2 regions of the Shewanella sp. S23-S33 genome follow, and region 2 is predicted to be linked to the other one. Evidence: predicted binding sites of a transcription regulator. Region 2 holds the regulator's gene; the other holds the start of a gene.
The links. The regulator ArgR, encoded in region 2, controls arginine synthesis, uptake and breakdown. The targets are predictions, from matches to a motif close to ANTGAATANNTATTCANT.

Region 1 (3,432 bases), on a different contig from region 2:
CGAGCGAATGCCATGGTAAGCCTGTACGAGTGGATATTCGTAAACGCTAAACTTCTAACAACTGAAATTACTGATCCCAAACACTACTTTCCAACGCATTTCTGTCCCAAAGTGAGTTGTGTGGTGTCGAGTGGAGATTGTACGATTAAGTCACGCGATATAATCAAAACAGCCAGTTCGTGTATGAGTTAGTGCAAAAAGGGGAGTCAGTTAATCTGACTCCCCTTTTTTAGAACGCTTGTTGGACTTACATTAAAATCTACGTTAGGCCCAAACTAGCGTAATGTTAGAACAATAAATGCGCTACACCTGCGATAACAGGCAGTGTCACTAAGGTGCGTAGAATAAACACCACGAAAAGCTCAACGAAGTTGACGGGAATTTTACTGCCGATAAGCAGTGCACCGACTTCACTCATATAGATCAACTGAGTCACAGATAAGGCTGCAATTACAAAGCGGGTCATATCTGATTCAATTGAGCTGGCAAGGATTGACGGAATAAACATATCCGCAAAACCGACCACGATTGTTTTAGAGGCTTCAGTGGCTTCTGGAATATGCAGTAATTCGAGTAATGGAATAAACGGCATCCCCAGATAGTTAAAGATGGGCGTGTGCTCGGCAATAATCAGTGCCAGCGTACCAATGGCCATTACCACAGGGATAATACCAAACACCATATCGACAACGTTTTTAATACCTTCATTTAAGACCGCTTTTATGCCACCAGCACTGGCGGCTTTTTCTAAGGCTTTATCAAAGCCCCAAGATAAGGCGCCATGTCCTGCTGGGATCAGCTCATCATCTGGCATGCGTGGTGTGTCATCTATGTAGTTGTCTTTCTTCCACGATAATGGTGGCAATTTAGGCACAATCACAGCGGCGGCAAAACCGGCGAGACACACAGTCAAATAGAAGGGCACAAACATATGCTCTAACTTAACTTGTGAGATCACCACTAAGCTGAAGGTAATAGATACCGCCGAGAAGGTTGTACCAATAACTGCGGCTTCTCTCTGGGTATAAAAACGGGCTTCGTATTGTTTGCTGGTCAGCAAAATGCCGACACTGCCATCACCTAACCATGAGGCCATACAATCGATAGCACTACGACCCGGTAGATTGAACACGGGACGCATGACTTTCGTTAAGAGTGTGCCAAAGAGCTCGAGTAGGCCGAAGTTCAGCAGCAGCGGCAGTAACATACCTGCAAAGATAAATACCGAGAACAACACAGGTAATAAGTCGTTTAAGACTAATGCGCCAGTGCTCGAGGAGTTGATGATCTCTGGACCTAAACCTAAGTAAGTCAGTACGATAAACACTGCACCTAAGATCCGAGTCGTCAACCACATAGGGCTGACATTCAATAAACCATTAAGGAAGTGATTTTGCGTAACGAATGTGGGCTTAAACACTTTTGACAGCAAAGAGGCCAGCGCCGTAGTCACAACAATAATAGTCACTATGAGGGTTAGCACACCGCTCAATGCGCCTTGCAGTGCTTTAGATATGATAGCGATAGGAATTGTGATCGCATCGTTGTAGCTGATAGGGGTCATAAATAACAACAGACCAATCAGCGAAGGGACGATAAAGGTGAGTATCGTCTTAATGTTTCGGTTTTTATTTTCAGTAGCCAATATTGTACACCTTAAAGTACGAGTCGTACATGGTAAATTTGAATAAATAGCCGCACGTAACAAGCTGTCGACGCTAATTAAGGTGCATTTAAATTCAACTCAAAAACGAGAATGGGGAAGATTACTCGCTTAGCTTCTCTATGTAAAACGATTCGCTAGTTAGTTTGATATAAGCAGCAAAACAGCATAGTTATTTTACTTCAGTTGTCGATAAATTAAGAGTGGCTATATTGGCTTATATTACTGTAAAAGCATTATTAAACATAGTTTTACCATCACTTACCTTAGGTGGGTTAACGACTGGTTAATTACTTGTTTACTGATGTGTGTGAAACTATCTAGATGTTATTTCTGCACAAAAAAACATCAGTAACTTTAGCGCTACCGCCATGTTGGCTGGTTTTCTGTTCGATTTGAAAGTGCAATAGAGATAACTCTGGCTATATAGCATTGGCGAGAACCTGTTGTGCATATCGCGGTAATGTTAAGGAGCCTTGGGCACTAGGACACATTTTTATGCGATAAGCCTTTAAATCGACTTATCTCTAAAAGTGACCTTCTCCATTATCTTGATGCTTTTGTGATTGACTAAAAAGTCGCAAATAACGATGAAAGTAAAAATATTATTCATAAAGCGGATACCCGCCGCTTTAAATCTTCTCATTTCCATGTAAGTTAGTATTACTCCCATCCAGCTCTAGTATTCATGATCGCAAAAGTACAGAAGGTTACGATTAAAGGCGGCTCAACACTGGCCATTAAGTTTGGTTTTTTGGGGATCTTTGGGCTTTTAATTGGCATTGTTATTACTGTTTTGGGGTTCGATGATTCTGAATTCCATCGCTTCAATTTTTTGAATCACACCCTAAGTGAATTAGGGACTTATGGTCATTCGTCTTTCGCTGTCATTCTTAACGGTGGGTTGTTTTTTGGCAGTTTAAGCCTCGTTTTCTATTGTTTGTCTTCTTTGCAGCAGGTGACTTCTTGCTGGGGATACCCTTTCTTTATCAGTTTGGCTCTCACTTTTCTGGCTTTAGCGAGCGTGGGATTATTTCCGGTGAACGTGTATCACTTGCATGTTCTTGGGCTGAAATGGTTTTTCTATCTGGGGAGTTTGAGTGCGATCTTCTACTTAGCCTTGGTCTGTTTCGGCAAGTCTAACTTTGGCCGTTGGACTGGGTTGTTGGCGTTAATAGTCTTATGTAGCATGTTGACGTTTCTGTATGCACCACAGCTCAATTTAGGTTTGACCGAAGGCGATAGACCGTTTTATCAGGAGATGGTATTGCAACTGCCGCGTCCTACTTTGTGGTGGCCAGCCCTACTAGAATGGATTGGACTGGGAAGTTTATTGTGTTGGACAAGTGTGCTGCTTTTTAGCCAGTTAAGCTTCAGCCAAGATCCCAAAATCATTGGCTGAGTTATCTTTAAATTTAGGCTTATCTTCAGCTTTAGGCTATGGATTCACATGCACAGCAAGGCCCGCTTCACCAAACCAATAACCGTTGCACTGGGTTATATCAAGGTTGCTATTCATTGAGAAATCCTGAGTATTTTTAGTCGCTTGAATCGTATCAACCAAAGCATTGGCTTTAGTGATGCAGTCAAGACTACTGGGTGATACTCGAAACACATCGACCCCCATTTGTGTCATTGCCGCTATTTCACTGCGTAAATCTAAACAGCTAGCGGATTGGGTTTGAATTCCATTGAGCCTGAGTAAAGGTTGCTGCTCTTGGGTTTGCGCGAGTAGTCCTTTACTGTATTCACGGCATACCGTTTCGCAA
Region 2 (3,432 bases):
TAAACTGATTAATAACCAAGATGTTACTGCACTCATTTGAATTTTACCTAACAAAAAGCCAAATGAGATGCTGATCCGTTCTACAATCACTTCGATCTAAAACCCTTTCTTCTGCGTATAGGGTAGAAGAAAACCAAGCTTGAGTACTTACTTCAAGTATTGTGATCAAGTCATCAGAGGTAATACCGATGGAACTGCGGATTTTTTACGATGGGAATTGTCCATTATGTAGCGCCGAAATGCGTCAACTGAAAGCGCGCGATCCCAACAACTTGATTGCGCTTGAGGATTTAAATGCGCCAGACTTTAGTGAGCGCTTCAGCCATATCAATAAAGACTACGCCAATACGATTCTCCATGGCGAAACCGCAACGGGCGAAGTGTTACTCGGGTTAGATGTCACTTGTAAAGCGTGGGCACTGACAGGGACGCGCGCCTGGATCCAACTGTTACGCCTGCCCGTGATTAAAACTGTGGCCGATTGGTGCTATCTCAGATTCGCAAAACACAGATATCGCATATCTTATTTACTGACGGGCAAAGCCCGCTGCGATGATAACTGCCAAATTCCCACTAAGCGCCGCTGATCAACTGAATTAGCTTAGTAAAGTATAAAACCCAGGCATAAAAAAACGGAGCTCAATGGCTCCGTTTTTAATTCCTCATAATCTAAAAAGATTATCCGAAATATTATTTAACGAAATCAACGCCTAGTTTGATATCGCCTTTCAGCGTATCTAACATAGAATCACGAGCGTTAGCTTCGAATGCACTCACTTCACCGTAAGGCAGTACTTTTTCAATACCGTTTTTGCCTAACAGCACAGGTTGTGCGAAGAATTCAGCATGCTCGCTGCCGCCGTCAACATAGGCGCATTCAACGATGTTAGCCTCGCCTTGCAGACCACGAACCAGAGACAGACCGAAACGGCAAGCCGCTTGACCCATAGACAGAGTCGCGCTTCCGCCACCGGCTTTAGCTTCAACCACTTCGGTACCCGCGTTTTGGATGCGAGTCGTCAGACTTGCCACTTCTTCGTCAGTGAAAGTCGCGCCTTCAACTTGAGACAGTAATGGCAGAATAGTCACGCCGCTGTGGCCGCCGATCACATTCACTTTAACGTCAGCAACGTTCAGGCCTTTTAATTCGGCGATGAAAGTTTCAGAGCGGATCACGTCTAATGTCGTGATACCGAACAGACGGTTTTTATCATAAACACCCGCTTTTTTCATCACTTCAGCAGCGATAGCTACGGTCGTGTTGACTGGGTTAGTGATAATGCCAACCAAAGCCGTAGGGCAAGTTGCCGCTACTTTTTCGATCAGGTTGCGAACGATACCCGCATTGATATTGAACAGATCAGAACGATCCATACCAGGCTTACGCGCAACACCAGCAGAAATTAGAACAACGTCAGCACCCACTAGGGCAGGCGTTGGATCTTCACCAGCAAAACCTTTGATTTCAACAGCAGTTGGAATGTGGCTCAAGTCAACCGCAACACCCGGAGTTACCGGTGCGATATCATATAGAGACAATTGTGAACCCGCAGGCAATTGAGTTTTTAACAGTAGGGCAAGAGCCTGGCCGATACCACCAGCAGCACCAAGTACAGCAACTTTCATAGTTATCTCCGTTATTTCTCGGATATGTGTGACATGGATCTAATTTGCGTTGGCGTCACATTACTGGAATGTCACAACAATTTCAATTATCCCTTAGTCGTGGGACAAAAGAATTCCGGAATAATGTAGAAGCAATGTAGGACAATTACTCAAATTGGGATTTTTACGCCCCCTACAAACGCTTAACCACTGGGGCTTAGTGAATTTTTATTCAACCAATCTGGTTATTTGTTGACAATTTTTCTAAAAATATTCAAAATGGGCCTGTTTTTTTGAATAACGAATAATAATATTATGCAAACGACCAAGAATCAGGATGACCTTGTTAGAATTTTTAAGTCGATTTTAAAAGAAGAGCGCTTTGGCTCTCAGAGTGAAATCGTCACCGCCTTGCAAGCTGAAGGCTTTGGTAATATTAACCAATCAAAAGTGTCACGCATGCTCAGCAAGTTCGGCGCAGTGCGGACTCGCAACGCTAAGCAAGAGATGGTGTATTGCTTACCAGCCGAATTAGGCGTACCCACCGCGGGTAGCCCACTGAAGAATTTGGTACTCGACGTCGATCACAACCAAGCGATGATCGTCGTGCGAACTAGCCCAGGTGCCGCGCAGCTGATTGCCCGCTTGTTGGATTCTATCGGTAAACCAGAAGGCATTTTGGGTACGATTGCCGGTGATGACACTATCTTCATTTGCCCATCGAGCATCCAAGATATCGCCGATACCTTAGAAACCATCAAATCTTTATTCAATTACGCAGAATAAAAAAAACAGGTCAGTGAGCTGACCTGTTCTATTTTACCTGCACCTTTTGAAGTGCGATGCCGCGCTGGTTATTTGGCCATTGTCCCGATTACGTTACAGATTACAGCACAATATCTAACTCACAATCTCTAACTCAACTGTAGCGATATCAGTAAGCCACGCTGATACGCTGATTTGCGTGAGTGCCCTGTTCGGCTTCGTCTACCATGGCTTTTGCGTAATCGGTTACAGAGATACGACTTTGACCATTGGCATCGGTAAAGAAGCTGTCGCCACCAAGACGGTACGGGCTTTCACTCTCACCGGGATATATCTCAGCCGCAGGGCTCACAAACGTCCAATTGATTGTCGTTTGCGCCGCACGGAATACCTTCAAGGCTTCACCCTGAGCTAACGCTTCATCTTTATATGCTGCAGGGAAATCTGGGCTAGATACCAGCGTCACACCCGGCGCCACTTCTAAACTCCCAGCACCACCGACCCACAATAAACGTGGCACGTTAGCGTTAGGCAGCACATCCAGTAAATGCTGAACCGTACTCGCCACTAGACCATGATTTTGTTGGGCGCGGCCACCAACGGCGGCAATCACGACATCTACACCAGCAAAGGTATCGGCGACCAATGGCTGCTCTAAATCCACGGCATGTACTACTACGTCAGCCACGGATAACTTGCTTGGGTCACGCACTAACGCTGTCACTTGATGTCCACGACTCTGTGCTTCTTTTAAAATTGCACCACCAATCCAACCCGTTGCACCTAAAATTGCGATTTTCATTTCATTGTCCCACTCAGATGATTTACATTGGATCCAGTTTACTTGCAGTTTTTCACCTAATAAACATCAATAATTGAGCATGATTGTTTCAATATAGGATACTAATGTGGATAAAATTGCCGCTATACGCAGTTTCGTCGAAGTCGCAAACTGCGGCAGCTTTACCAAAGCTGCCGAACATTTAGACCTCAGCCGCCTGCAGGTTTCCCGTCATATTCAAGAAGTGGAGCAGTGGTTGAGTTTACGCTTATTACACCGCA

Region 1: ACHA99_RS13845 (YjiH family protein) is a predicted target of ArgR. The motif match lies at 1,727-1,744, and genes of this name have one in related genera.

What each region holds. Positions count from the first base shown of each region.
Region 1 is NZ_JBHFFD010000052.1:61,827-65,258, reverse strand. It holds gene ACHA99_RS13845 (YjiH family protein) at 287-1,645, opposite strand; gene ACHA99_RS13840 (hypothetical protein) at 2,352-3,065, shown strand; gene ACHA99_RS13835 (U32 family peptidase) at 3,102-3,432, opposite strand, start outside.
Region 2 is NZ_JBHFFD010000069.1:64,915-68,346, forward strand. It holds gene ACHA99_RS19260 (thiol-disulfide oxidoreductase DCC family protein) at 189-587, shown strand; gene mdh (malate dehydrogenase) at 691-1,626, opposite strand; gene argR (transcriptional regulator ArgR) at 1,921-2,391, shown strand; gene ACHA99_RS19275 (NAD(P)-dependent oxidoreductase) at 2,540-3,172, opposite strand; gene ACHA99_RS19280 (LysR family transcriptional regulator) at 3,279-3,432, shown strand, end outside.